Regions from separate parts of the Janthinobacterium sp. FW305-128 genome, predicted to be linked through region 4. Evidence: predicted binding sites of a transcription regulator. Region 4 holds the regulator's gene; each other region holds the start of a gene.

Region 1 (7,355 bases), on a different contig from region 4:
GTTCATCGGGAAGGCGTCGGCGGCCGCCAGCATGGCGTGCAAGTGCCACGGTCCCGGCGTGCAAGTGGTGGCGGCCGTGCCCACGGCCGGCCCCGTGCCGCCGCCCAGCATGGTGGTCACGCCGCTCATCAGGGCTTCCTCGATCTGCTGCGGGCAGATGAAATGGATGTGCGTGTCGACGCCGCCGGCCGTGACGATCATGCCTTCGCCGGCGATGATTTCCGTGGCGCCGCCGATGGCTAGGGTCACGCCGGGCTGGATGTCGGGATTGCCCGCCTTGCCGATGCCGAAAATCAGACCGTTTTTCAGGCCGATGTCGGCCTTCACGATGCCCCAGTGGTCGAGGATGACGGCATTCGTGATGACGGTATCCATCACCTCGGCCGCGCAGCGCTGCGACTGGCCCATGCCGTCGCGGATGACTTTACCGCCGCCGAATTTCACCTCTTCGCCGTAGATCGCATAGTCATGCTCGATCTCGATGAACAGTTCCGTGTCGGCCAGGCGGATGCGGTCGCCCTTGGTGGGGCCGAACATCTCGGCATATGCGCTGCGGGGAATGCTGGCCATCTCAATCCTTTCCCGGTGGTGTGTCTTGCAGTTCGCCCATCACTTCGCCGTTGAAGCCGTAAACCTTGCGCTCGCCCGCCAGCGCCACCAGTTCCACCGTGCGCTGCTGGCCCGGTTCGAAGCGCACGGCCGTGCCGGCCGTGATATTGAGGCGCATGCCGTAGGCACGCCAGCGCTCGAAGGCCAGCGCCGGATTGACTTCAAAAAAGTGAAAGTGCGAGCCGACCTGGATCGGCCGGTCGCCACGGTTGGCCACCACCACGGTGGCCGTGGCGCGCCCCGCATTCAAGCTGATTTCGCCTTCTTCCAATTGGTATTCGCCTGGGGTCATGAGGGGCTCCTGTCAATGTCGCTTGTAGGGTTACGGTATCGGGTGGTGCACGGTCACCAGCTTGCTGCCGTCGGGGAAGGTCGCTTCCACCTGGATGTCGGGGATCATATCGGCGATGCCGTCCATGACGTCGGCGCGCGAGAGTATCTTGGTGCCGTCCGACATCAGCTGCGCCACCGACTTGCCGTCGCGCGCGCCCTCCATGATGGCGGCGCTGATCAGGGCCACCGCTTCCGGGTAATTCAATTTCAAGCCGCGCGCAAGGCGCCGTTCGGCCAGCAGCGCAGCCGTAAAAATGAGCAGCTTGTCTTTTTCGCGGGGAGTCAGGTCCATGGTTTTCCTTGCGCTTCTTTCCTGATTAAGTGTTCCAGATGCTAAGTGTTCCAGATGCGGGGCACGACGGCGTCGCGTCCAAGCATGGCGGGGCGCAGCAACTGCCAGGCGGCCAGCATGACGCGGCGCGCCGCTTCGCTGTCGCCGCACAGCAGGCGCACCACCACCAGCGATTTCATGTGCGTGGCGCCAAACGCGGCGCCTTCCGGCACGGCGATCTCGCGCACGGCCGCCAGTACGGCGGAAGAAACGGGCCGGCCGACGGCGATCAGGGTGGCGCATACCGTGTGCCCGCCCAATCCCAGGGGGCTGGCCATCAGGGCGCCGCCGGCGGCCAGCACGCCCTGCTCCCACCACAGCAGCTTGCCGCCGCGGCGGATCTGCACCTGCTGGCTGATGCTGCCCGTGTTAAACATTTCGCCTGCGGCGCTGCGGCCCAGGCAAACGATGTCGCAGCCGATGTAGCCGGCGTCCGCCGCCAGGTCCACCTCATGGCGCAGGCGCACGCAGGCCTGGTCGAAGAAAATGCTTTCCTGCGGCAGCCACTCGATCGCCGCGCCGCTGCCCGCGCGCAGCACGATGTGCTGGCCCGAGACATGGCCGTTGGCGCGGTACCATTTGGCGGCGCCCGGTGACGTAAGCAAGGCGTGCGCGCCCTCGCCGGCCGTGGCGTCGACGGCCAGCTGGTCGCCGCCCACCACGCCGCCGGGCGGATGGATGATGATGGCGTGGCAGACGGCATCGCCTTCCGGATACAGGGGCTTTTGCACGCGCAGGGGGCCGCTGTGCGTGCGCTCGACGAGGCGGCTGACGCCATCGTGCAGCGCAAAGCCCAGGCGCAGGTGCGCCTGCCAGGCGCCGTGTGCGCTGGCTGGTGGAGGCATGACTGGGTGGCTGCTGTCTGGCATGCGGGGCAATCGCGTAAATAAGCGATTACCTAAGCAGGATATGTGCCAGCATCAGGTGAAGGAAACGTGAGAATCGTGCACCGCGTTGCAGCGAATGCACTGGCATGGTGCAGCGACCGCACCGCGGCGTTTATGCCTGGGCCATGGCCAGGGTGCGCCGTTCGCGCAGCAAGGCTGTAAACAGTGCGGCGCCCAGGGGGCGGCTGAAATAATAGCCCTGCATTTCATCGCAGCCGTGTTCCGTCAGGAAGGCGACCTGCTCGCGCGTTTCCACGCCTTCGGCGATGACGCGCATGTCGAGGTTGTGCGCCAGCGAGATGACGGAACGGGCGATGGCCGCGTCGCTGCTGCTGGTGGTGACGTCGTCGACAAAGGATTTGTCGATCTTCAGCACGTCGATGGGAAAGCGCTTCAGGTAACCGAGGCTGGAATAGCCGGTGCCGAAGTCGTCGAGCGAAATGCCTACGCCGATGTCCTTCAGGCGCGTGAGGGCCGCCACGGCCTTGTCCGGGTCGCCCATCACCGTGCTTTCCGTGATCTCGATGCCGAGGCAGGCGGGCGCGATGCCGTACTTGCGCAGGGCCGCCTCGACGAAGGGCACCGTGCGGTCCTGCGCGAACTGCTTGCCGGACAGGTTGACGGCCACCTTGATGCTGCCCAGGCCCGCATCGTGCCACACACGGATCTGCGCGCACACGCTTTCAAGCACCCATTCTCCGATAGCCGTGATCAAGCCATATTCCTCGGCCAGCGCGATGAACAGGCCGGGCGGCACCTTGCCCAGCACAGGATTATTCCAGCGCAATAACGCTTCCGCGCCCAGCATGGCGCCCGTGCGCAAGCACATCTGCGGCTGGTAATGCACTTCGAATTCATCGCGGCCGATGGCGCCGCGCAGCTGCTGCTGCATGGCCAGGCGGGCGCGGATATCGCTGCCCATGCGCTCCGTGAAGAAGGCGTAATGGTCGCGCCCCATTTCCTTGGCGCGCACGAGGGCCGTGTCGGCATGGCGCAGCACGTCGTCGAGGCTGTCGCCGTCGGCCGGGCACATGGCGATGCCGATGCTGGTGGTCAGCGCCAGGCGCTCGCCGTCAACACTCAATTCTTCGCGCAAGCCGGCCAGGATGGTTTGCGCCAGCCCCAGGGTACGTCCCAGCAGGGCATCGTCCTGCAGCAGGATCTGGAATTCGTCGCCGCCCTGGCGCACCACAGTGTCGCCCTCGCGTACGCAGCCGGACAGGAAGCGCGCCACCACCTGCAGCGCCTTGTCGCCGACGGCCTGGCCGTGCGAATCGTTGATGTTCTTGAAGCGGTCCAGGTCCAGGCACATCAGCACCACCTGCTGGCTGTCGCGCACGGCGTTCGCGCGCGCCTGTTCGAAGCGCTCGCGCAGCAGCACGCGGTTCGGCAAGCCCGTCAGCGCGTCGTGGTAGGAGAGGAAATCGATCAGATGCTGCTCGGCCTTGCGCTCGCTGATGTCGAGGAAGACGCCCACATAGTTGACGACGGCGCCATCGGGCCCGTGCACGGTGGAGACGCTGAGCAGGCAGGGATAGGTGTCGCCGCTCTTGCGCCGCGTCTGCACCTCGCCCGACCAGCAGCCGCTGCTGCGCAAGCCCTGGCGCAGGGCCAGCAGCACCGCTTCGCCCGTGTATTCGGCATGCAGGCGCATGATGTCCGTGCCCACCACTTCCTGCGCCGCGTAGCCGGTGATGCGGGTAAAAGCGGGATTGGCCGTGACGATGATGCCGGCCGGATCGGTGATCAGGATGGCGTCCTGGGTGGCTTCGAAGACCTGGCCCGACAGGCGCAGCAATTCTTCATTGGCGCGGCGGATCTGCACTTCGTGCGCCAGCGTGCTGGCCACCTGTTCCAGTTCGGCCGTGCGTTCGGCCACCCGGCGTTCCAGGTTGGCGCGCTCCTGCGCCAGCTGCAGCTGCGCCCGCGCCAGACGCACATGCGCATCGGTGCGGGCGAGGATTTCCTCGGCCTGGAAGGGCTTGGCGATGAAATCGACGGCGCCCAGCGCAAAGCCGCGCACCTTGTCGTCCGTATCGTACTGGGCCGACAGGAAGATCACCGGCACCTGCTGCAGGGACGGTATCTCCTTCAGGCGGCGGCACACTTCAAAGCCGTCGAGGCCGGGCATGCGCACGTCGAGCAGGATCAGCTCCGGCGGGCGCGCCTGGGCCGTCCACAGGGCCAGTTCGCCGTTCGGCGCCTGGCGCACCGCGTAGCCGGCGCCGCCCAGCAAATCGCTCAACAGCTTCAGCGAAGCCGGCGTATCTTCAACGATCAGTACTTCGCCCTTCGAATTCACTTCCGAAAAATCGCGGTGCATGTAGCAGTTCTCTCAGCTTTGGATGAGGCGCGGCGGTCCGTTGCCACGCTGGACAAGACATTTTCTTTGCGATGAACTACGTACTATCATCATAATCTTTATTGCAATTTAGCACCATCCATCGGCCCTACTTAGTCCGTCTTTTCAGCGAAACCGATGTTGTCAGCCCACACTTTTACGTGTGCGCCAGCGCCCCCTCATTCTCCAGCAAGCCGCACAGCTGGCGGTATTGATGCTGGTCGAGCATGGCCTGCAGCGGCGCCAGCAACGGCGCCGCCACCGCTGGCAAGGCCGCCAGCAGCAGGGCCACCCTGGCCAGGTTCAATTCGCGCAGCGCCACCAGCAAGGCGGCGCGTTCTTCCCCCGTCAGCAGCAGCAAGTCTTGTGCCCGCAGTGCCGGCAACGCCTCGGGCGCCGGCGCCACGGGCAGCGGCACAGGCGCCGGCACGGGCGCTTCGGCCGCCTGCGCGGGGATGCTGAAGCGGAAGGTGGCGCCCTGCCCCGGCGTCGACTCCACCGTCAGTTCGCCGTTCATCAGCTGCACGAATTCGCGCGAGATGGCCAGGCCCAGGCCCGTGCCATCCTTCGGCCCCGCGCTGTCGGCCTGCACGAAGGGCTCGAAGATGCGCTGCTGGTCCTCCGGGGCGATACCGATGCCCGTGTCGCTGACGGCGAACGACAGCCCCCATTGGTCGCCAGCGCGCCGCTCGCCGCGCACGCGCAGGGTGACTTCGCCGCCGCCGGCGAACTTGACGGCGTTCGACATCAGGTTCAGCAGCACCTGGCGCAAGCGTGTCGCATCGAGCAGCACGGCCGCCGGCAGGCTCGCGCAATCGAGGCGCAGGGCCAGCCCCTGCTGCTCGGCGCGCATGCCCAGCATGTCCATCACTTCCTGCAGCAGCGGCGCCAGCGCCACCACGGCCGTCTGTGCCTGCAGGCGCCCCGCCTCGCCCTTCGACAGTTCGAGAATTTCATTGATCAGGGTGAGCAAATGGTTGCCCGAGCGGTGGATGATGGCCAGGTTGCGCTTCTCATCGTCCTGCATGTTCGGCGAGGCGGCCATCAGGCGCGAAAAGCCGATCACGGAATTCAAGGGCGTGCGCAGTTCATGGCTCATGTTCGCCAGGAAGGTGCTCTTGGCGCGGTTCGCTGCCTGCGCCTGGCTGACGGCCACCGACAGGGCGCTCGTGCGCTCGGCCACCAGTTCTTCCAGGTGATGGCGGTGGCGCAGCAGTTCCAGTTCCGCCTCGCGGTGCGCCGTGATGTCGTAGTTCGAGCCCACCAGGCGCATGGGGCGGCCCTGGCCGTCACGGAAGATCACGGCATCGGCCTTGATGTAGCGGATGGCGCCGTCGGGCCACAGGATGCGGTACTCATGCGTGAACGCCTGGCCGGCACCCAGCGCGGCGCGCAGGGCCTCCTTGGCGGCGGGCACGTCGTCCGGCGCCAGCGCCCTGCGCCAGATCGCCGCCGGCGCCATGCCGCTTTCCGCGTCGGCCTTGAACTGCGCATACATCTGTTCATCCCACTGCAAGGCATCGCTGCTGACGTTCCAGTCCCAGATGCCGATGCTGGCCGCGCCGGTGGCCATCTGCACGCGCTCCTCGCTGCGCTGCAGGGCGCGGTAGCGGCTGTCGAGCAGCGCCACCATGTCGCGGATGGAACGGTACAAGGTGCGCAGCTCGCCCAGGAACCACGCTTTCGGCGGCGTGCCGGGCGCTTCGCCCTGCCCCGCCTGGATGCCGGCCGCATACTGGCCGATCGCCTTCAGGGGCTTGAGCATCAGACACCACATGAGCAGCCAGATGCTGGCCACGAGGATCACGTCGAGCGCCACGATCATGGCGCCGATGCCCAGCGCGCGCTGGCGCAGCTGCGCGTGCAGCAGGGCCGGCGTCGCATACACGGCCACGCTGCCGATGACCTGTCCGCCCATCGTCACGGGGCGCCGCTGCACCAGCCAGCCCGGTTCCGCGGACAGCGAAGAAAAGCTGCCGATGGCGCCGGACGCAGTGCGGCGCAGGACCAGCGCTTCCTTGCCGATGCCCGGCGTGAGGGAACTGGCCACCAGGTCGCGCTTGCCCAGCATGCTGCGCATGATGGCCTGCATCTGCTTTTCATCGAGATTCCACAATGGCAGTTCGATGGCCACGGCCAGCTGGTCCGCGCTTACGGACAGGCTGCCCTGCAGCTGCTGCCAGCGCTGCTCGCGTTCGGACTGGTAAAACAGCACGGCAAACACCAGCAGCAGCGCGGTGACGACAAAGGTCAGCGCCACGCTGACGGCCAGCACGATGGAGACGCCGCCCAGGCGCGCATCTTTGGGGGCGTATGGCGTCATGCGCCTTCGCCCTGCGGCTCGCTGGTTGGCTGCGCCAGCAGGGCGCACAGCGGCTGGTACTGGTGCTGCTCCAGCATGGCGGCGATGTGCGCGGTCAGCTGCGGCAGGCTGGTCGCCACGCCGGCCAGCACGATGGCGCTGCGCCGCAAATCGAGGGCTTGCACGGATTCGAGCAGCGCCTGCCGCTGGGCGGCGCTCAGCTGGCCCAGCGCCTGCTGCAGGTCGAAGGCGGCGGCCGGCACGCGCGGCGCTTGGGCGGCAGTGCGCTGGAAGCGCAGGCCCAGTTGCTGCTCCAGCATGGCGAACAGGTGTTCCTGCTCGATCGGTTTGCGCAGGAAGCCGTCGGCGCCGGCCGCCAGCGCCTCCTGCTTTTCTTCCTCGAAGGCTGAGGCAGTCATGATCACCAGGCGCGGCTGCACCAGCGCCGGCTGCGCGCGCAGCCAGCGCGTCAGCGCCAAACCATCCAGGTCCGGCATGCGCCAGTCGCTGAGCACGATGTCGTAGCGCTGCGCCGCCAGCATCGCTTGCGCC
Region 2 (7,355 bases), on a different contig from region 4:
CAGCAGCGCCAGCAAGCGCTTGTTTTCATCGATGGGACGCGTGTCGATGGCCGACAGGATGCCCAGGGTCTTGCCATCGGTATCGATCAGCGGCATGCCGACATAGCTTTCCGCATGCATGTCGACCAGGAGGGTATCGAGTGGAAAGCGACGCTGGATATCGCTGCCGTGAAAACACATGCTCTGGCAAGTCACGTCCTGACAAGGCGTGTGCTGCAGGCTGTATTCGATATTCGGCTGGTAGCCATCGCCGCCCCACAGGGCCAGGGTGCGGATGCCTTCGCTGCCATCGTCCATGCGCACCAGCCGCCCGGCGATCACATAGTGCACGTCGAGCGCTTCGGCCAGGTCCTTGACGAGGATGCGCAGGAAGTCGTCGCCACGGGCGTGCGCCGTCGAGGCGGTGATCGAGCGCAGGGCCGCTTCCGCCAGGGTGCGCCGCTGCTCGGGATCGAACAGGGGTTCTTGCGAATTCACATCGAACAACGGAATACTCATGAATGCTCCTGCGCAGCACGGGAAGCGCAGGCAAAGCTGCCGGCGCGGCGATCCTCAGCAAAGGCCCGAGTCAACGGACTTGCCGCGATTGTACCCCTGGCTATTGTTTAATAATACAGATACGCAGGAAATTTTTATAGCCAGCCGGAACGCTTGAACAAGTAATACATATAACCGCAGACACAGCTCATCACTGCCACTGCGGCCGGATAGCCATAATGCCAGTCCAGTTCCGGCATGAACTTGAAGTTCATGCCCCAGATGCCGGCAAATGCGGTAAACACGGCAAAGATAGCCGCCCAGGCCGCCAACTGCTTGTTCACTTCGCTCTCGTCGATGGCCACCATCGACAGATTCACCTGGATGGCCGTGCTGATCGTATCGCGGATAGTGTCGAGCGTGCCGTTGATGCGCGCCAGATGGTCGTGCACGTCGCGGAAATACTCCTGGGTATCGTGGCACAGCGGCGGCACGCGCCCGCCGTGCAGCTTGCCCACCGCTTCCATCAGGGGCGCCACCACGTGGCGCAAGACCATGACCTTGCGCTTCAATTGATACAGCCGTTCGATATTGTCGCGCTCGGTACCACGGTCGAAGATGCGGTCCTCGATCAGTTCCAGCTCCGATTCGAGCGCGTCGAGCACGGGAAAGTAACGGTCGACGACCGCGTCCATCAGCGCGTACAGCACGAAAGCCGAGCCCTGGCGCAGCAGATGCGGTTCGCGCTCGGCACGCGCGCGGACACCGAGGAAACCTTGCGAGCTGTTGCTGCGCGACGAAAGCACGTAATTGGCACCGACAAAGATATCGACTTCGCCCAGCACCAGTTCATTCTCGACCATTTCCACGGTTTTCACCACGGCAAACAGGGAATCGCCGTATTCCTCGATCTTCGGGCGCTGGTGACCGCGCTGCGCGTCTTCCACCGCCAGTTCGTGCAGGCAAAACTCGTGCTGCATCTGTTTCAGCTCGTCCGGCGTGGCGTCGAGCAGGGCCACCCAGACGAAGCAATCGGGGCGCTCGACGTAATCGCTGATATCGTCGATCGGCAAGTCGGCCAGTTTTTTGCCATCCTGGTAGGCCACGCAGTTTATGAGCATACAGTTCCACAATCAAATGAAGACCGGACGAAACAGTCCGGCAGGCGTCAGCTTACCTTATCGCCTGCTGTGGGTGTTGTGGCGTGCAAGGAACACCGCAAGAAAAAACGGACGGGAGAGTCCCCGTCCAGCAAGGCGTCAATCGTCCTTGGCGCCGTCGATGCCCAGTTCGGATATCTTGCGGGTAATGGTGTTGCGGCCGATGCCCAGGCGCACGGCGGCGTCGTTCTTGCGCCCGTGCGTATGCTTGAGCGCCGTCTTGATCAGGGCCGATTCGAATTGCCTCCCCAGCACGGCCATGACTTCCTGCTGTCCCGCGCCCAGCATGCCGGCCGCCTGCAATTCCAGCAAGCCGATCCATCCCGGCGGCGCGCCGTTGACGGGCGCGGCCGCTTCGAAGACTTGGCCGCCCTGCTGGTGAGCAAAAGCTGGCGACGCAGCCTCGCCCGCCGCAGCGGTGGCGGCGCCATCGCCCTGCCCCTGCGTCAATTCCAGCGGCAAGTCCTTGATTTCCACCGTCTGGCCCGGCGCCATGACGGTGATCCAGTTGCACAGGTTTTCCAGCTGGCGCACATTGCCGGGCAAGTCGAGGCTGCTGAGGAACTGCATCGTCGGTTCGCTCATGCGTTTGGCTTCCACGCCCAGCTGGCGCGCGCTTTGCACCAGGAAGTGGCGCACCAGAATGGGGATATCCTCGCGCCGCTCCCGCAAACTGGGCAGGCGCAGGCGGATCACGTTCAGCCGGTGATACAAGTCTTCACGGAACAGGCCGTCGCGCACGCGCTGCTCGAGGTTCTGGTGCGTGGCGGTAATGACGCGCACGTTCGCCTTCATGGGCTGATGGCCGCCGACGCGATAGAAATGGCCGTCGGACAGCACGCGCAGCAAACGCGTCTGCAGGTCGAACGGCATGTCGCCGATTTCATCGAGGAACAGGGTGCCGTTCTCGGCCTGCTCGAAGCGGCCCCGGCGGGTCGTCTGCGCGCCCGTAAACGCGCCGCGTTCATGGCCGAACAGTTCGGACTCGAGCAAATCCTTCGGGATCGCCGCCGTGTTCAGGGCGATGAAGGGCTGCGCCGCGCGCGGGCTGTGCTTGTGCAGCGCGCGCGCCACGAGTTCCTTGCCGGAACCGGATTCGCCCGTGATGAGCACCGTCACATTCGATTGCGACAAACGGCCGATGGCGCGGAAGACTTCCTGCATGGCCGGCGCCTGGCCGAGGATTTCCGGCGTTTCCGACGGGCCCGATTCGACGCTGGTCTCGCGCAGGCTTTCTTCCAGCGCGCGGCGGATCAGCTCGACGGCCTTGTCGATGTCAAACGGCTTGGCCAGGTATTCGAAGGCGCCGCCCTGGAAGGCCGCGACGGCCGAATCGAGGTCGGAAAAGGCCGTGATGATGATGACCGGCAAGCCGGGAAAGCGCGACTTGACCGTTTGCAGCAACTCCAGGCCGGACGCGCCCGGCATGCGGATATCGGACACGAGCACTTGCGGCGTGTCAAATTCCAGCGCGGCGATGGCGTCGCGCGCATTGGCAAAACTCTTGGTGGCGAGATTTTCCCGCGCCAGGGCTTTTTCCAGCACCCAGCGGATTGATTCGTCGTCGTCAACTATCCAGATTGGCTTCATTAGTGTGTGCGTCCCGCAATGGATTTCATGGGTGGGATACTTCCTCGCTTATGGCAAGGGGAGAACGATCCTGAAATCGGTGTATCCAGGCCGGCTTTCGCACTCGATCACGCCCAGGTGCTGTTGCACGAAGGTTTGCGCCAAGGTCAGTCCCAGCCCGCTTCCGCCTTCCCTGCCCGACACCAGCGGGTAGAAAATCCGGTCGCGGATCTGGGGTGCGATGCCCGGTCCATTGTCAATGATATGCAAGTCTAATGCCAGGTTGTAGCGGACCTTGGCCAGCGTCACCTGGCGCGCCACGCGCGTCTTGAAAATCAGCTCCGCATCGCCCGCTTCGATGCGCTCGGCCAGCGCCTGCGCCGCGTTATGCGCAATGTTGAGCACGGTCTGTATCAGTTGCTCCTTGTCGCCGCGAAACTCGGGGATCGAGGCGTCGTAATCGCGCGAAATGGTCAGTCCGCTGGGGAACTCGGCCAGGATCAGGCTGCGCACCCGTTCGCACACTTCATGGATATTCACGTCGCCCACGATATGCGGGCGGCGGTGCGGCGCCAGCAGGCGGTCGACCAGCGTCTGCAGGCGGTCCGCCTCCTTGATGATGACTTGCGTGTATTCGCGCAGCTCGCTCAGATGCAGGGCCGGCAATTCCAGCTCCAGCAGCTGGGCCGCGCCGCGGATGCCGCCCAGCGGGTTCTTGATTTCATGCGCCAGGTTGCGGATCAGCTCCTTGTTGACCTGGCTCTGGTCGAGGATGCGCTCCTCGCGGTCGAGTTTTAATTGCTGCACGTTTTCGCGCAGTTCGATCAGCACGCCGTCGCTAGGTGCGTCGAGCGCGCTAACGATGCTGTGCACGCGCAGCGGCTCGCGCCCCAGGCGTTCCAGGCTCAGGTCCTGGCGCAAATCGGAAAATTTATGTTCGAGCGCCTGCGCGCAGATGCCGGCCAGCTCCTCGGGGTTGAGGAACAGCGCCGTCAGCTTTTGCCGCGACAGCGCCTTTAATGAGCTTTCCAGCAGGTTTTCCGCCGCCGCGTTGGCATAGCTGATGCGGCCGTCGCCGTCGAGCAGGATCACGGCCGAAGCGAGCAAATCAAGGCCAGCCAGATGGGCGGGACGGCTGGAAAAATTGTCTATTGTCATGGTCTCGTCATCGGATATTGGCGATCTCGCGTTTCAGGGCGTCTATATTTTGCTGCGTGCGGCTGATGTTGTCCTTCAACTGCGCCACCCGTTCCTGGTATTTCGCATAGTTGCGCTCATTGCCCTGGCGCTCGGGCTGCCCGCCGTTAAATTCCAGGCGCTGCGCCGCCAGTTTCTGCTCTTCGCTGCGCAATTCGTCCTGCAGGATCTGGCGCCGGTCCAGGTCGCGCGCGCGCTGCTCGGCGCCATCGACCTTGGGAAACGCGCCGGCGGCAGGCGCCGCCGTGGCCGCCGCCTGTGTGGCGGGCCGGGCAGGCGCGCCAGCCAGCGGCGCCGTCTTGCGTGGCGGCTCCGTCAGGGCGCCCGGCAAATCGAGCAGCTGGCAATGCGCGCCAGCCCGCCTGTCCGTGTACGTCTTGTGTCCTTGCGCATCGGCGCACACATACAACTGCCCGTGCGCCTGTGCCGCCGCGCCCAGCAATCCTGCCATCAGCGCCATTCTGTAATGCTTGGTCAATCTCTACTCCTGTCGGCACATGCCGCATCGTTCCTGGGCCGACTATACAACAACGCACTGTGGCGCCATAACAAAAAACGCGGGCAAGACCATCGCCTCACCCGCGTTTTTTTATTCACTACCGGCACGTTGCCGGCGTGGCGCCATTACAGCGAGTAGTACATGTCGAACTCGGCAGGATGCGTGGTCATGCGCATGCGCTGCACGTCCTGCATTTTCAGTTCCAGGTAAGCGTCGATCATCGAATCGCTGAACACGCCGCCGCGGGTCAGGAACTCGCGGTCCTTGTCCAGGGCTTCCAGTGCTTCTTCCAGCGAAGCGCACACGGTAGGGATCAGTGCGTCTTCTTCCGGCGGCAGATGGTACAGATCTTTCGAGGCGGCTTCGCCCGGATGGATCTTGTTGGCGACGCCGTCCAGGCCGGCCATCAGCAGTGCGGCGAAGCACAGGTACGGGTTCGCCAGCGGATCCGGGAAGCGCGCTTCGACGCGGCGGCCTTTTGGATTGGCCACGTGCGGGATACGGATCGAGGCGGAACGGTTTTTCGCCGAGTACGCCAGCTTCACCGGCGCTTCGTAACCTGGTACCAGACGCTTGTACGAGTTCGTGCCCGGGTTGGTGATCGCGTTCAGCGCCTTGGCGTGCTTGATGATGCCGCCGATGTAGTACAGGGCGAAATCGGACAGGCCGGCATAGCCGTCGCCAGCGAACAGGTTTTTGCCATCTTTCCATACGGATTGATGCACGTGCATGCCCGAACCGTTGTCGCCAACGATAGGTTTCGGCATGAAGGTGGCGGTCTTGCCATAGCTGTGCGCCACATTCCACACCACGTATTTCAGGTTTTGCGTCCAGTCGGCGCGCTCGACCAGGGTCGAGAACTTGGTGCCGATTTCATTCTGGCCGGCGCCGGCGACTTCGTGATGATGTACCTCAACCGGGATGCCCAGCGATTCCAGAATCAGGCACATTTCCGAACGCATGTCCTGGAAGCTGTCCACTGGCGGCACCGGGAAGTAACCGCCCTTGACGGTAGGACGGTGGCCGCTGTTGCCGCCTTCGATGTCCTTGCCGGTCGACCAGGAACCTTCGTCCGAACCGATCTTGACGAAGCAGCCCGACATGTCGATCTTCCAGCGCACGCTGTCGAAGATGAAGAATTCCGGCTCAGGGCCGAAGTAGGCGGTGTCGCCCATGCCCGACGATTTCAGGTAGGCTTCGGCGCGTTTCGCGATCGAGCGCGGGTCGCGGTCGTAGCCCTTGCCGTCCGACGGTTCGATCACGTCGCACTGCATGAACAAGGTCGTTTCTTCCATGAACGGGTCGATATTGGCCGTGTTTGGATCCGGCAGCAAGATCATGTCGGACGCTTCGATACCTTTCCAGCCAGCGATCGAAGAACCGTCAAAGGCGTGGCCCGACTCGAATTTGTCCATGTCGAAGTGCGACACGGGAACCGTCACGTGCTGCTCTTTACCACGGGTATCAGCAAAGCGGAAATCAACGAATTTGACTTCGTTTTCTTCTACCATCTTCAAGACTTCTGCGGCTGTCATTGCCATGCGTATCTCCTAAATGAATGTGGGGTGAGCCGACCTTAGTGCGTCTGGGCTGATGAAGCGAAGCAAACATTGCGTGCCACCAAAACTCATAAGGATCATAGCAGATTCCATGCCAGCTCCAGAAGAGACCTGGCCGCCAAAGGCAAAACCCGGCTATCCCAATGAAAGTTTTCCCGCCCGCGATTTTCCTGCTGAGTTTGCATCAAATCAAGAATGCACTATGCAAGTGCAAAAAACGAATAACGCACCATTATCGTGCATTTTGTGCGGATTTCTAAAAAATGCCTCGTTGTGGTGCATTGAGCGTGCAGCATGGCATTCCCGTTTGCGGGGCGCGGATGGCGCACTATAATCGACCATACCTGCCCACTTTCATCGAGGACACCATGACTACCGCCGCCGACATCCTGACCACCGCCCGCAGCCGGGCCAATGAAGGTACGCCGTATGCCGGCGCCGTGACGCCGCAGGAAGCGTACGCGCTGCTGCAACTGGACGCAGCCGCCAAGCTCATCGACGTGCGCACGAACGCCGAGCGCGACTGGGTAGGCCGGGTCGACATCGCCGATACCCAGCATGGTGCGGTGCAGTGGGCCACCTACCCGGGCGGCGTGCCGAATCCCGATTTCCTCGCGCAGCTGGCGGCCCAGGCCGGCAAAGACGAGGTGCTGCTGTTCCTGTGCCGCTCGGGTGTGCGTTCGCGCCATGCCGCCAAGCTGGCCACCGAGCACGGCTATATCAACTGCTTCGACATCCTTGAAGGGTTTGAAGGCGACAAGGATGCGGACGGCCACCGCAAGCAGATCGGCGGCTGGTGCAAGGCCGGGCTGCCGTGGCTGGGCGCATGACGCTGGCCGCCTGACTATCTGAACAGTGTTTGATCTGGCGGGCCACGCGATGGTCCGCCATCGG
Region 3 (7,355 bases), on a different contig from region 4:
CCACCATAACTATGTGCAGAAGGAGCACCACTTCGGCAAGGACGTACTGGTCACGCGCAAGGGCGCCGTCTCGGCCCGCGCCGGCGAACTGGGGATCATTCCCGGTTCCATGGGCGCGAAGAGTTTTATCGTGCGCGGCAAGGGTAATGCGGACAGTTTCCATAGCTGCAGCCACGGTGCGGGACGGACGATGAGCCGTACGGAAGCGAAGCGGCGCTTCAACCTGGACGACCAGATCCGCGCCACGCAAGGCGTGGAATGCCGCAAGGATGAAAACGTGATTGATGAAATTCCAATGGCCTACAAGGATATCGATGCGGTGATGCTGGCACAGCGCGAGCTGGTCGACGTCGTGCATATCCTGAAGCAGGTCGTTTGCGTCAAAGGTTGATAGAAAGAAAGTACAGATGATCGAAATTGATGGAGCGCAAGGTGAAGGCGGCGGACAGATTTTGCGCTCGGCGCTGAGCCTGTCGATGATCACGGGGCAGCCGTTCCGGCTGACGAATATTCGCGCGGGGCGGGACAAGCCCGGCTTGTTGCGCCAGCATTTGCTGGCCGTGCAGGCGTCGGCCGCCATTTGCGGGGCGCGCACGACGCCGGTGGTGCTGCGCGCAGCCAGCCTGGAATTCGTGCCTGGCCCCATACGCGGCGGCGATTACCGCTTTGCCATCGGCAGCGCCGGCAGCTGCACCCTGGTGCTGCAAACCCTGTTGCCCGCCTTGCTGCATGCGGATGGGCCGTCCACCATTCATGTGGCCGGCGGCACGCACAATGCCATGGCGCCGCCCGTGCATTTTTTGCAGCGCGCGTATGGCCGCATCCTGGAACAGATGGGCGCCGAGGTGGAGATTACGCAGCAGCGCTATGGCTTTCATCCCGCAGGTGGTGGCGAGGTGCTGGCCACCGTGCAACCGTGCCAGCGTTTGCGGCCCATTTCACTGCTGCAGCGCGGCGAGCGGAAGGCCGGGTATGCGGAAAGCGTGGTGGCGGGCGTGCATGTGAACGTGGCGCAGCGCGAGCTCGAGCGTGTCGCCGACGGCATGGGCTGGAGCGGCAAGCAGCTGCGTCTCGTCGGCTTGCCGGCGGAGCACGGACCGGGCAACGTCCTGTTGCTGACATTGGAGCATGAGCACGTCACGGAAGTATTTACGTCGTTCGGCGAAAAGCACTTGCTGGCCGAATCCGTGGCCAAGCGCCTGTTGAACGAGGTGCGCGCCTATCTCAAGACGGACGCGGCCGTGGGCGAGCACCTGGCGGACCAGCTCTTGCTGCCCATGGCGCTGGCCGGCGGCGGTAGCTTCAGTTGCAGCAAGGTGTCGCAGCATGCGTTGACGAATGCGGAAGTGATTGCCCGCTTCTTGCCCGTGCGTATCACTTTCGAGCAGCAGGCGCGGGGCAGCATCTGCACGGTGGCCGCCGCCTGACGCGCGCGGTGACACAATCGCTGTTGCAGCTGTTCCAAATTGATACATGGGTGGCCCGATGTGGGGCATATACGCATGGCATGGCATTTGCTCTTCTTGGATATTCACTAAAAAAACCAAGGAGACCAGCATGACCTATTCCATCCGTACCCTGCTCGGCGTGGCCGCCGCCGGCGCCGTTGCCCTCACCTCCCTGCTGACCTTGCCGCATGCCTATGCGCACGGCAATGTCACGCCGCAAGGCGTCGACACCACGGGCTTGCCCAAGGTGGGCGACAAGTGGCTTGAGCAAAACCCGTATCGCGGCAACAAGCTGGCCCTGACGGTGGGCACCTCGGCCTATAACCAGAATTGCGCGCGCTGCCACGGCATCGAAGCCATTTCGGGCGGCATCGCGCCGGACTTGCGCCAGCTGGACCGCGATTGCTTCGGTATCAAGAATGAGACAAAGAAACAGGCGTGCTACAAGGAAACGGATAATTATTTCCTGGCGACCATCCGTCACGGTAAAGTGCGTAATGGTGCCGTGTACATGCCGCCGTTCGAGGGCGTATTCAACCAGGAAGCGATGTGGGCCATCAAGACCTACCTGGAAACCCGCCGCGAGTCTAATTAGGTCGAACTGATAACGAAGGAGTTCCATGCGTTCATTTCAACTCCGTGGCGCGCGCGCGATGCTCTCGCTCGCTTGCATGGCGCTGTGCGCGGCCGCGCCGGCGCGCGCCGATTGGCAGAAAGTGCAGCAGTCGGGCAGCCTGAAAGTGGCTGTGTATAACGAGTTCGCGCCGTTTTCCGACAAGGGCGCGGGCATCGATATCGACATCGCCGAAGCGCTGGCGAAAAAGCTGGGGCTGAAACTGAGCTTGCTGCCCTTTCCCGCCGGCGAAAACCTCAACGACGACTTGCGCAATATGGTGTGGAAGGGACATTACCTCGGCTATGGTCCCGCCGACGTAATGCTGCACGTGCCGGTCGACAAGAAGTTGATGGCGGATAACGACAAGGTCGAGATCTTCGCGCCGTACTACGTGGAAACCGTGCGCCTGGCGCGCAGCGCGCAAGCCGTGCCGCAATTCGATGGCGTCGCCAGCCTCGCAGGCAAGCGTATCGGCGTGGAAAAGGTCTCGATCGCGGCCATGCTGATGCTGGGCGAGGACAATGGCAAGTACCGCGACGACGTGCGTATCTTCGATACGGCCGCCGAAGCCTTGCAGCAATTGCAAGTAGGCAAGCTCGACGCCGTGCTGGCCAACCGATCGGAAATCGAATCGGTGCTGAAAAGCGATCCCGCTTTCCCCATGACTGAAGTGGCGTTCGCCCGCTTGCCGCGTGCCGGCTGGGCCGTGGGCCTGGCCGTCAGCAAGCAACAGCTCGACGTGGCCAAGTTACTGCAGGGGGCCATGAACGAGATGGCGGCCAGCGGTGAATTGAAAGCCATCTTTGAGAAGTATGGCGTGAAGGAAGCGCGGCCCTGATTTAGCTTGCTCTCGTTGAAAAGCCCGCGCATCTTCTGATGCGCGGGCTTTTTAATTAGAAGGAATACATGGCGCTGACGCCTAACAACCAGTTGCGCCCCGGCGCCGCTTCATAGTAGCGCTTGTTGCTGTCGCCGACGATGACGGAGCCCACGTAGGTCTTGTCGAAAAGATTATTCAGGCGGGCAAACTCCTTGAAGCGCCAATTCCCTACGTTTTGTTTGGCGTTGAAGCGCGCATTGAACACCGTGTAGCCGGGCGCCGGTTTTTCGCTGTTGCTGTCTTCCGCGTAGACCTGGTTGCTGGCCACGCTTTCCACTGCCGCGCCGAAACGGTCGAGCGTGTCTTTCCAGGCCAGTTCCGCGAACAGGTTGGCGCTGGGCACGCCCGGCAAGCGGCTGCCTTCGCGCACGCTGCCGAACGCCTGGTCATACACGGCGTGCAGGCTGGTCAGCGCCACTTTTGTCGTGAAACCGTACGGCAAGCTGGAGTCGAGCGACACTTCCATGCCTTGGCGTAAGGTCTTGCCCGCATTGCGGTAGCTGGTGCGCCCGCCGCTGGAACTGTCGACCACCAGTTCATCGTTGGTCTTGATCTGGAACACGGCCGCGTTCACATGCGTGTTGTTCGCGATCCTGGCCTTGATACCCGCTTCCAGGTTGGTGCTGGTGGCCGGTTTCAGCTGGTAATTGAAGCCGCCGCCCGTGCCCGAGTAAAACAGTTCGTTCAGGGTGGGTGCTTCGAAACCGCGCGCGGCGCTGGCGTACACGTTGACGTTGGGCGTCAGTTTATACAGCAGGCCCAGCACGGGTGTCGTGTGGCTGAACTCCAGGCTGCCGCTGTCGTCGCCATTGCCGAGGAAGCGGTCGTTGACCGACACTTTCATCTTGCTGTAGCGCACACCTGCGCTGAGCAGCCATGGCCCGCTTTGCCATTCTGCCTGGATATACGGGTCGAGGCTGGAAACGACATCCTGCTCGTCGCGGCGCAGCTTGCCCTTCACGCCAAACGTGTTGCCGATGTAATTTTCATAGCCGGTGCGGTCATCGCTGGAGCGGCCATAGTCGATGCCGATGGTGGTGCTCAGCTTGCCGCCTGCCAGCTGGTTCACGTGCAGCCAGTTGGTGTCGATGCCGTAGAACTCACGCTGGAAGTCGACCACGCCGCCCGAATGGCTGGCTGGCGCCTGGAAACCCTTGGTAAAAGCCTGGTACTGGATCACGTCGCGGTTGCCGCCGTAGGCCGTCACGTGCAGGCGGTCTTCGCCAAACGATTGTTCATAGGTGGCGCCGATTTGCTGGTGGTCGATGCTCTTGCGCGTGTTGTAGCGTTCGGCCAGGGTGCGTTTCGGGTTTTGCGTGTCCGTCGCATCGATTTCGCCGGCGCGCGGATCGCGGGAAAACGTGGCCCAGGTGGCGCCCAGCGGATCTTGCGTGTTGCCCTGGTGCAGGCTGTTGGCGACGATGGTCAGCTTGCTGTCCGTATTCGGCTTGACCGTGATCTTGCCGAACGCCTGTTCGCGCGTGGCGGCGCTGTGGTCGCGGAAGCCGTCCGTGCGGAAGCGCGAACCGTCGAGCACGTAGCCGATGCCGCCTGCCTGGCCCTGCGCCGACAGGTCCACCTTGCTGGTGCCGAAGCTGCCGCCCGTCACGTTCAGTTCGACGGACGGGGGATTTTGCCCATCCTTGGAAAACAGCTGGATCACGCCGCCCGAATGGTTGCCGTAGATGGCAGAAAACGGCCCGCGCAGCACTTCGATGCGCTCGGCCGTATCGAGGTTGAAGGTGGCAGCCTGGCCTTGCCCGTCGGGCATGCTGGCGGGAATGCCATCGCTGATCAGCTTGACGCCGCGCACGCCGAAGGCCGAGCGGGCGCCGAAGCCGCGCGACGAGATTTGCAAGTCTTGTGCGTAGTTTTGGCGGTTTTGTACGACCAGACCCGGCACGGCGGCCAGCGCTTCCGAGGCATTGACGCGGATTTGGCCCTCCTGGATGCGGGCGCTGTCGACGACGTCGATGGACGCGGGCACTTCCTGGCTGGGGTGGGCGATGCGGCTGCCGCTGATGACCACCGTATCCATGAGTTGCCCGGCGGCCAAGTCAGTGGGCTCGGCGGCAAAGACGTGGGGGGCCAGGGTGGCGCTGCCGGCGACAAACAGGCTGGCGATGGTGTTCAGGCGGAAACGATGCTGCATGCGGATTCTCCAATGTGAATAAAAGCCTGCTTGAGCGCGTGAGCGGCGCAGGTCTGCATAGTTGTATCAAGCAATATGCCTGCCATGTCTCCATTGGTGGGCGGAAATTATACGCGTGTCAGTGGCACGGCGTTTGCATGCAGCAATTATCAGATGCGCCGCTACCGCGCGCTTTTCCTGTGTTTTGCCATTGAAAAGGTGATTATGCCCAACTTCTTCCCGCGCTTGCGCCAGGTGTGCTGGCTGCTGCCTGCGCTCTTCAGCACGGCCCTCCAGGCCGCTCCTTTTGCCTATGTCCCCAATGAAAAATCGGGCACCGTGAGCGTGATCGACACGGCGACCGATCAGGTCGTGCGCCAGATCGCCGCAGGCAAGCGTCCGCGCGGCATTGCCGCCGACCCCACCGGGCGGCAATTGTTTGTCACCGATGCGGCCAGCAGCGCCTTGCTGCTGATCGATAACGAAACAGACGCGCCCGTGCGCACAGTGACGCTGGGCAAGTCGCCCGAAGGCGTGAGCGCCTCGCACGACGGTCGTTACGTGGCCGTGGCCGTCGAGGAAAACAATAGCGTGGCCTTGCTCGATGGCCAGACGGGCGTCGTGCTTGCCGATATCAAGGTGCAGGGACGCAACCCGGAACATGCCGTGTTCAGTCCCGATGGGCGCTGGCTGCTGGTCAGTGCGGAAGAGGCCGAGCAAGTCGATGTCATCGACGTGGCGCAACGCCGCCAGGTCGCGTCCATCGCCGTGGGCTTGCGGCCGCGCGGCATCGGTTTCAGTCCGGATTCTGGTCGCGCCTACGTGGCGTGCGAACTGGTCAATGCTGTCTACGTGATCGATATGACGGCGCGCAAGGCGATTGCCACCATTCCAGCAGGCAAGAATGCCAACGGCATCGTGGTCCATCCCGGCGGCAAGCAAGTGTATGTCTCGAACGGCATCGACGGTACGGTGATGGTGATCGATACGGCCAGCAAGCAGGTGACGGCCACCATTCCCGTCGGCAAGCGCCCGTGGAACATGGCCATCACGCCCGATGGCGCCAAGCTGTACGTGGCCAATGGCCGCTCGAACAGCGTCTCCGTCATCGATACGGCCAGCGCGCGCAAGGTGGCCGATATCGCCGTCGGCGAATTGCCATGGGGCGTGGTGATTCGGTAGCGTTACAGGAACAGGTGTTCCAGTCTGGTACACCTGTTCCATTGTGCAGCGGCGACGGGCCGCAGCAGCAGGGCTGGCCCGGATTGGAACAGGATGCCTTCACCTTGTTCAAAACGCAAACAGGCTCGCTCCCGCGGCTCAAGCCCGGGCATGCGCCGAAAAGCGCACCGGTATTGAAGCCGCGCCCTTGTAACAGGGGTAAAAGCGGCTAAGTTTGTAGTGGGATGGCGAGCTGGCACGGCATTTGCGGAAGACTGCGTGTACTCACCCCATCTGTACCAGGACGTTTGATTTTAATTAAGTAACTCCATTCTAATTAACCCGATAGAGGACGACATGAATCTCGCAGACATCAGCAAACTGGGCGTAGCCAATCCCTTCAAACAACGCTATGACAATTACATCGGCGGCAAATTCGTTGCACCAGTAAAAGGTGAATACTTTCCTAACATTACGCCGATCACGGGCTTGCCGTTTTGCGAAATCGCCCGTTCCACGACGGAAGACGTCGAGCTGGCGCTGGATGCCGCGCATGCCGCCAAGGAGGCCTGGGGCAAGACTTCGCCTGCCGAGCGCGCCAACATCCTGAACCGCATCGCCGACCGCATCGAACAGAACCTGAGCTTGATCGCCACGGCGGAAACGATCGATAACGGCAAGCCGATCCGCGAAACGATGAACGCGGACATTCCGCTGGCCATCGACCATTTCCGTTACTTCGCCGGCTGCATCCGCGCGCAGGAAGGTTCCGTCGCGCAAATCGATGCGGAAACCTATGCCTACCACTACCACGAGCCGCTGGGCGTCGTGGGCCAGATTATTCCGTGGAATTTCCCGATTCTGATGGCCGTGTGGAAACTGGCGCCAGCCCTGGCCGCCGGCAATTGCGTCGTCCTGAAACCGGCAGAGCAAACCCCCGCTTCCATCATGGTGTTGATCGAGCTGATCGGCGACCTGCTGCCACCGGGCGTGTTGAACATCATCAACGGTTTCGGCCTGGAAGCGGGCAAGCCGCTGGCCTCGAGCAAGCGCATCGCCAAGATTGCCTTCACGGGCGAAACGGGCACGGGCCGCCTGATCATGGGCTACGCGGCGCAA
Region 4 (7,355 bases):
TCTTCTGGCCGAGGAACAGCAGCAAGATCAGCACGACCAGGGCCTTGCCGCCGGCCCAGGCCAGGGTTTCGGCCAGGTTGTCCGAATCGCGCGTGAGGGCGGGAATCAGGATCAGCAGGGGCACGACGGCCAGGTCCTGGAACAGCAGGATGCCGATGATCTTGCGGCCGTGTTCGCTTTCGAGTTCCAGCCGCTCCGTGAGCATTTTCGAGACGATGGCCGTCGACGACATGGCCAGCGCGCCGCCCAGGGCGAACGCGGCTTGCCAGCTCAGGTGGATGTAGGCGGACAGGTAGCGCCCGACGAACCAGCCGAAGACGACGGTGGCGATGATGGTGGTGACCACCTGCGCCATGCCTAGGCCGAAAACGATGCGCCGCATGGCGAGGAACTTGGGCAAAGAAAACTCGAGCCCGATGGAAAACATCAGGAAGACGACGCCGAACTCGGCCAGGGTATGGCTGGCTTCGTTTTCCGCCGCCAGGCCCAGCGCATGGGGGCCGATAACGATGCCGACGGCCAGATAGCCGAGCATGGGCGGCAAATGCAACATTCTGAAAGCGACCACGCCCAGCACGGCGCTGCCGAGTAACATCAGGGTCAGTTCAAGCGAGGAAAACATGGGTTGCCCGGTACGGTCAATGGAAATCGTTGTTTGTTGTGACTGGCAAGTTTTTTGCTTTCCTAATTCGTTTATACTTTGGGCATGAGTGTAACCCATGAAAAAACAATGCTGAAAGCTTTTGACCGAATTGACATGCAAGCGACGACCGAGCGCGCCGTCGCGCTGGCCCGCACCACCTTGCAGATCGAGTCCGACGCCATCAATGCGCTGCACGCGCGCCTGGCAACGGACGACAGCGTGGGCCGCGCCGTGGCGCTGCTGCTGCAGTGCAAGGGGCGTGTCGTCGTCTCGGGCATCGGCAAGTCCGGCCATATCGCACGCAAGATTGCCGCCACCCTCGCTTCCACCGGCACGCCGGCCCTGTTCGTGCATCCGGCCGAAGCGGCCCATGGCGACCTGGGCATGGTCACCTCGGACGATGCTTTTATTGCCATCTCGTACTCGGGCGAGTCGTCCGAACTGATGGCCATCATGCCCGTCGTCAAGCGCATGGGGGGCGTACTGATTTCCATGACGGGTAAACCGAATTCCAGCCTGGCCCAGCTGGCCGATGTGCACCTGGATATTTCTGTTGAAAAAGAGGCCTGTCCGCTGAATCTGGCGCCGACGGCCAGCACCACCGTCACCCTGGCTCTGGGCGATGCGATCGCCGTGGCCTTGCTCGACTTGCGCGGCTTCAAGGAAGAAGATTTCGCCCGCTCGCACCCGGGCGGCGCCCTGGGCCGTCGCCTGCTTACGCACGTGCATGACGTCATGCGCAGCGGCGAACGGGTGCCGAAAGTACCCGTGGACGCCTCGCTGCTGCAGGCGCTGGAAGAAATGACGAAGAAGGGCATGGGCATGACGGCCGTCGTCGATGCGGACAACCGCCCCGTGGGCGTGTTTACGGATGGCGACTTGCGCCGCATGTTCGAGCGCGTGCAGGACTTCACGCAAGTGGCGATCCGCGACGTCATGCATGCGCAGCCGCGCAGCATCGCGCCCGAACGCCTGGCTGTCGATGCCGTGGCCGTGATGGAACAGTTCCGCATCAACCAGATGCTGGTCGTCGATGCCGACGGCAAGCTGGTGGGCGCCCTGCATATCCATGATCTGACGCAAGCGAAGGTGATCTGATGGAGAGCGTAGCGGACAACCTGGCGCGCGCGGCCAAGGTCAAACTGATGATCTTTGACGTCGACGGCGTGCTCACCGACGGCAGCCTGCATTTCGGCCCCGATGGCGAAATGATGAAAACGTTTAATGTGTATGATGGCCTGGGCATCAAGCTGCTGCAGGAATCCGGTGTGCAGACGGCCATCATCAGCGCGCGCCGCTCGGCCATCACGGCACGCCGCGCGCAAGACCTGGGCATTACCCATGTGCACCAGGGCGGTCACGACAAGCTGACGCCGTTTCGCGAACTGCTGGCGCTGACGGGCTTGACGGAAGAGCAATGCGGCTACATCGGCGACGACGTCATCGATGCGCCCATCCTGCGTCGCGTGGGCTTTGCCGTCAGCGTGCCGGGCGGGCGTCCGGAAGCGCAGGGCCTGGCGCACCATGTGACGCAGGCCGGCGGCGGCCGCGGCGCGGTGCGCGAAATCTGCGAATTCCTGCTGCGTGCCCAGGACAACTATGCGCGCGTCATGGCGCCGTTCCTGGAGTGAGGTGCGCCTTGCCGCCAGTGACCTATGAAAGAGTGAAACCCTATGCGTAAGCCAGGAGGCGCCCATCGCTGGCGCATGATTTTTACCCTGCTGGGCGCGGTCGTCGTCGCGCTGGCCAGCTTTTGGCTGCTTGAAGTGATGAACAAGAATGGCCAGGACATCAAGGCCAGCAAGAATTTGGGTGAGCCCGACTATTTCATCACCAATTTCAGCCTGGTGCGCATGGACTTGACGGGTAAGCCCAGCTATATCGTGTCGGGCAACAAGCTCACGCATTATCCGGCCGACGATTCGTCCGATATCGACCAGCCCTTCGTGCGCAAGCTCACGCCGGGCATGCCGCCGCTGAACATGAATGCGGAACTGGCGCATATCGACCAGGACAATACCCGGCTGCAACTGCACCGCAAGGTCGTGATCGACCGCGTGGCCAGTCCGAAGGCGCAGAACCTGACGGTCAGGACGGAAGCGCTGACGGTGTTTCCGGACGAAGAAAGAATGGAAACGGACGTGCCTGTCGATATCCTGACGGGTGCCTCGCGCATCAATGGTATCGGCATGAAGGCCAATAACGCCACCGGCGTGGTGGAAGTGCAGAATGCCTTGCGCATGGTCCTCCCGCCGAAACCGCGCCCGGCCGCGGCGGCAAAATGACAGAATGAAACAAGGAAACCATACTATGAAGAACATCTTGCTGTTGAGCGTATTTTCTCTGGCCCTCATGGGCGTGGCGCATGCCGAGAAGGCCGATTCCGAGAAGGAAGCCGTCATCACGGCGCGTAGCGGCCACGTCGATGACGTCAAGCAGATTCGTACCCTGACGGGCGACGTCGTGCTGGTCAAGGGCACGCTGACCATGAAGGCGGGCCGGGCCCTGATCACGGAAGACCCGCAAGGCTACCAGTTCATCACCTTCTGGGCAGATCCCGGCAAGCTGGCCACGTTCCGCCAGAAGCGCGATGGCGCCGGCGACCTGTGGGTCGAAGGCGAAGCGGAACGTGTGGAATACGACAACAAGACGGAAGTGGTGAAACTGTTTTCCAAGGCCAAGCTGACGCGCCTGGAAGGCACGAAAGTGACGGACGTGGCCAATGGCGCCTTCATCTCGTATGACAGCCGCAAGGAAGTATTCAAGATGGAAAATTCCGACAGCGGCACCAGCACCTCCGATGGCGGCAGCGTGCGCATGGTGATCCAGCCGAAGACCAAGGCGCCCGCGGCGGAGAAAGCGCCGGCCACACCTGTGCCAGGAACGAAATAATGGACAATACCCGTTGCGGCAGCACCCTGATCGTTCGCGGACTGCAGAAAACCTATGGCAAGCGGCAAGTCGTGCATGATGTCTCGCTGCAAGTCGAATGCGGCGAAGTGGTGGGGCTGCTGGGCCCGAACGGCGCCGGCAAGACCACCTCGTTCTACATGATCGTCGGCCTGGTGCCGTCGGATGGCGGCAGCATCGACATCAGCGGCGTGGACATTTCCAGCCTGCCGATCCACCGCCGCGCACAGATGGGCCTGTCGTATCTGCCGCAGGAGGCGTCCGTGTTCCGCAAGCTGACGGTGGAAGACAATATCCGCGCCGTGCTGGAAATCCAGACCGTCGAAGGCCGTCCTTTGAAGAAGGCCGAGATCGAGGAACGCCTGGATAAACTGCTGGCCGACTTGCAGATTGAAAAGTTGCGCGAGAACCAGGCGCTGTCCCTGTCGGGCGGCGAGCGCCGCCGCGTGGAAATCGCCCGCGCCCTGGCCACCGATCCCCGTTTCGTGCTGCTCGACGAACCGTTCGCCGGCGTTGATCCGATCGCCGTGATCGAGATCCAGCGCATCGTGCGCTTCTTGAAGGAGCGCAATATCGGCGTGCTGATCACCGATCATAATGTGCGCGAGACGCTGGGTATTTGCGACCGTGCCTACATCATCAACCAGGGCTCGGTACTGGCGTCGGGACGCCCCGACGACATCATCGCGAACGAGTCGGTACGCCGGGTCTATCTGGGCGAACACTTCCGCATGTAAGCCAATGAAACAATCATTGCAGCTGCGCACTTCGCAGCACCTGGCACTGACGCCGCAGTTGCAGCAATCGATACGCCTGTTGCAATTGTCTACTCTGGAATTGCATCAGGAACTCGAGCAACTGCTGACGGACAATCCCTTGCTCGAGCGCCTCGACGATCCACTCGACCGTTCGCTGCGCCTGCTGTCCGATGGGGCCTTGAGCTCCACGGCCGCGCCGGCCGAAGCGCCGCCCCAGCCGCCAGGCCAGGAGGCGCCCGCGGCGCCGGCCGAAGCGGAAACCTTTGACGGCGAGGCGGGCGAGGGCCCGGCCGCCGCGGATGGCGGCGACAGTGACTGGAGCGAGGCGAGCCGGGGCAAGGCGCCCGACGACGAAGATTCGCGCCCGCAGCTGGAGGCCCATCACTGCACCCTGCGCGAACACCTGATGGAGCAGATGCGCGTGACGGTGCTCGAATTGCGCGACCGCGCGCTGGTCGAGCTGATCATCGACGCGCTCGACGACAATGGCTACCTGGAAGAGTCGCTCGACGACATCCTGGCGCGCCTGCCGGAAGAGCTGGAAATCGATGCCGACGAGATGCGCACGGCCTTGTCGCTGCTGCAAAGTTTCGATCCGCCCGGCGTGGGCGCGCGCAATGCGTCCGAATGCCTGGCGCTGCAAATCAAGCGCTTGCCGCACATCGCCATGGTGACGCGGCGCATGGCCCTCGTCATCGTGGAAAAGCACCTGGCCTGGTTTGCCCAGCGCGATTTCAACAAGCTGAAAAAAGCCCTCGATTGCGACGATGAAGACTTGCGTGAAGCGCAGACGGTAATTCGCCAGTGCAACCCGCATCCGGGCGCCGTGTTCGCTGCGGACGTGTCCGATTACGTGGTGCCCGACGTCGTCGTCAAGCGCGCGCGCAATGGCTGGCAAGTGACCCTGAACAACGACGTCATGCCGCGCCTGCGCGTCAATGCCATGTACGCCAACTTGCTCAAGCAGGGCAAGGGCGAGGGCGCCATGGGTGCACAGTTGCAGGAAGCCAAGTGGCTGATCAAGAACATGCGCCAGCGCTTCGACACGATTCTGCGCGTGGCGCAGGCGATAGTAGAAAGACAAAAGAACTTTTTCTCGCATGGGGCCGTTGCCATGCGCCCCCTTGTGCTCCGTGAAATAGCTGATACACTGGGTTTACACGAGAGTACTATCTCGCGGGTAACAACTCAAAAGTACATGCTGACCCCGCACGGCATGTTCGAGTTGAAATATTTCTTTGGTAGCCACGTCGCCACCGAAGCGGGGGGCGAAGCTTCATCGACGGCGATACGGGCATTGATCGTGCAACTGACAGGAGCAGAAGACCCTAAAAATCCTTTATCCGACAGTAAGATTGCGGACATGCTGGGGGAACAAGGCATGGTGATTGCGCGACGTACTGTTGCCAAATACCGGGAAGCATTAAAAATTCCGCCAGTGAGCCTGCGTAAGTGTTTGTAAGTTTTTTTCGGTTCCTCTGCGGGCCGGATACGATGGACCGCACGAACCCGATCATCTTTAGGAGTGTGTATGAATCTCACCATCAGCGGACATCATCTCGAAGTGACACCAGCCATCCGTGAATACGTACAAACGAAGCTGGAGCGCGTGAAACGTCATTTCGATCAAGTTATCGATATCGCCGTGATTCTGACCGTGGATAACCTCAAAGAGAAAGAAAAACGTCAAAAGGCCGAAGTCAACCTGCGTCTGAGCGGCAAAACTGTCTATGTGGAAAGCCTGGCGCACGACCTGTATGCCGCGATCGATACCCTGATCGACAAGCTCGATAGGCAAGTGATGAAATACAAAACCAAAGTGCAAGGGCACGGTAAAGAGGCGATCAAGCATCTGCCAGACAGTTCGGAAGAAGAATTCGCCCCCGCCTAAGCGGCCCGCGACTTTCAACCGGCTGTGATCAACTAAGGGCGCACATTGCGCCCTTTTTTGCGTCCAGCGAAACGCAATGTTCGCCGCGCAGGCGCTAGAATGTTTGCACTTTCACTTCTTTCCTGCCTGCCATGAGCGACCTCGTCCAGATTTCCATCCGCCACCGCACGGGCCACATCGTGCTCGACCGTCCGAAAGCCTTGAATTCCCTGTCGCTGGAGATGGTGCGCGCCCTGAGCGCGGCCTTGCTGGCCTGGCGCGACGATCCGCAGGTGGACGCCGTGGTGATCCGCTCCAGCAGCGAAAAAGCCCTGTGCGCGGGTGGCGACATCCGTTTCTTTTACGACGCGGGCCTGGCCACGCCGCAGGGCGGCAGCGCCTTGCTGGAAGATTTCTTTACGGAAGAATATGCTTTAAATCATTTGATCCATTTTTATCCGAAACCGTATATCGCCGTCATGGATGGGGTGGTGATGGGCGGCGGCATGGGCGTGGCGCAAGCGGGGCCCGGCAACCGCCTGCGCATCGTCACGGGCCGCACGCGCATGGCCATGCCGGAAGTCAATATCGGGCTGTTCCCCGACGTGGGCGGCAGTTACTTTTTGTCCCGTCTGGCGGGTCAGCTGGGCCTGTACCTGGGCTTGACGGGTTTGACGATCAACGCGGCCGACGCCCTCTACACGGGCCTGGCCGATGTCTACGTGCCCGAGGCGCAGATGGGGGCGCTGCTGGCCCTGTTCGAATCAACGCCGGGCGAAGGCTTGCCGGTCGCTATCAAGGCACTGGCGGCACCATTCCAGGCCGAGGCGGGCGCTTCCCCCCTGGCCACGGCGCGCGCTGCGCTGGACCGCCACTTCAGCGCGGGTTCGGTGGCCGCCATCATGGCCTCGCTGGCGAAGGATGACGGCGCATTTGCGGCGAAGGCGCTGGCGGCCATGCGCTTGCGCTCGCCCTTGATGATGTCGGTGACCCTGGAGTTGCTGCAGCGGGGCGCCCACCTGGGCGTGGCCGATTGCCTGCGCATGGAGCGCACGGTGGTGCGCCACAATTTCGAACATGGCGAAGTGCTCGAGGGCGTGCGCGCGCTGGTGGTCGACAAGGACAATGCGCCGCGCTGGAACCCCGCCAGCCTGGACGAGGTCGATGCCAGCAT

The links. Region 4 encodes sigma-54, which starts transcription at its own class of promoters, with help from an activator protein. Its sites were predicted from a motif close to TGGCANGNAANCTGCTTT; they were not measured.
Region 1: a site for sigma-54 is predicted at 2,173-2,190, ahead of IGS60_RS12555 (urease accessory protein UreD). Genes of this name have one in related genera too.
Region 2: a site for sigma-54 is predicted at 6,541-6,558, ahead of glnA (type I glutamate--ammonia ligase). Genes of this name have one in related genera too.
Region 3: a site for sigma-54 is predicted at 1,504-1,521, ahead of pedF (cytochrome c-550 PedF). Genes of this name have one in related genera too.

What each region holds. Positions count from the first base shown of each region.
Region 1 is NZ_JACYMK010000005.1:142,151-149,505, reverse strand. Features, by position in the region: gene ureC (urease subunit alpha) at 1-570, opposite strand, end outside; gene IGS60_RS12565 (urease subunit beta) at 572-901, opposite strand; gene IGS60_RS12560 (urease subunit gamma) at 932-1,234, opposite strand; gene IGS60_RS12555 (urease accessory protein UreD) at 1,276-2,118, opposite strand; gene IGS60_RS12550 (GGDEF domain-containing response regulator) at 2,273-4,483, opposite strand; gene IGS60_RS12545 (HAMP domain-containing sensor histidine kinase) at 4,659-6,824, opposite strand; gene IGS60_RS12540 (PAS domain-containing hybrid sensor histidine kinase/response regulator) at 6,821-7,355, opposite strand, start outside.
Region 2 is NZ_JACYMK010000015.1:28,474-35,828, forward strand. Features, by position in the region: gene IGS60_RS26175 (GAF domain-containing sensor histidine kinase) at 1-498, opposite strand, end outside; gene corA (magnesium/cobalt transporter CorA) at 633-1,598, opposite strand; gene ntrC (nitrogen regulation protein NR(I)) at 1,737-3,227, opposite strand; gene glnL (nitrogen regulation protein NR(II)) at 3,276-4,364, opposite strand; gene IGS60_RS26195 (DUF4124 domain-containing protein) at 4,372-4,881, opposite strand; gene glnA (type I glutamate--ammonia ligase) at 5,028-6,443, opposite strand; gene IGS60_RS26205 (rhodanese-like domain-containing protein) at 6,830-7,291, shown strand.
Region 3 is NZ_JACYMK010000021.1:4,805-12,159, forward strand. Features, by position in the region: gene IGS60_RS27820 (RtcB family protein) at 1-391, shown strand, start outside; gene rtcA (RNA 3'-terminal phosphate cyclase) at 408-1,427, shown strand; gene pedF (cytochrome c-550 PedF) at 1,558-2,043, shown strand; gene IGS60_RS27835 (ABC transporter substrate-binding protein) at 2,069-2,902, shown strand; gene IGS60_RS27840 (TonB-dependent receptor) at 2,958-5,096, opposite strand; gene IGS60_RS27845 (beta-propeller fold lactonase family protein) at 5,301-6,257, shown strand; gene adh (aldehyde dehydrogenase) at 6,594-7,355, shown strand, end outside.
Region 4 is NZ_JACYMK010000014.1:149,425-156,779, reverse strand. Features, by position in the region: gene IGS60_RS25705 (monovalent cation:proton antiporter family protein) at 1-622, opposite strand, end outside; gene IGS60_RS25700 (SIS domain-containing protein) at 731-1,741, shown strand; gene IGS60_RS25695 (HAD family hydrolase) at 1,741-2,274, shown strand; gene lptC (LPS export ABC transporter periplasmic protein LptC) at 2,317-2,928, shown strand; gene lptA (lipopolysaccharide transport periplasmic protein LptA) at 2,954-3,535, shown strand; gene lptB (LPS export ABC transporter ATP-binding protein) at 3,535-4,290, shown strand; gene IGS60_RS25675 (RNA polymerase factor sigma-54) at 4,295-5,773, shown strand; gene raiA (ribosome-associated translation inhibitor RaiA) at 5,843-6,202, shown strand; gene IGS60_RS25665 (enoyl-CoA hydratase/isomerase family protein) at 6,334-7,355, shown strand, end outside.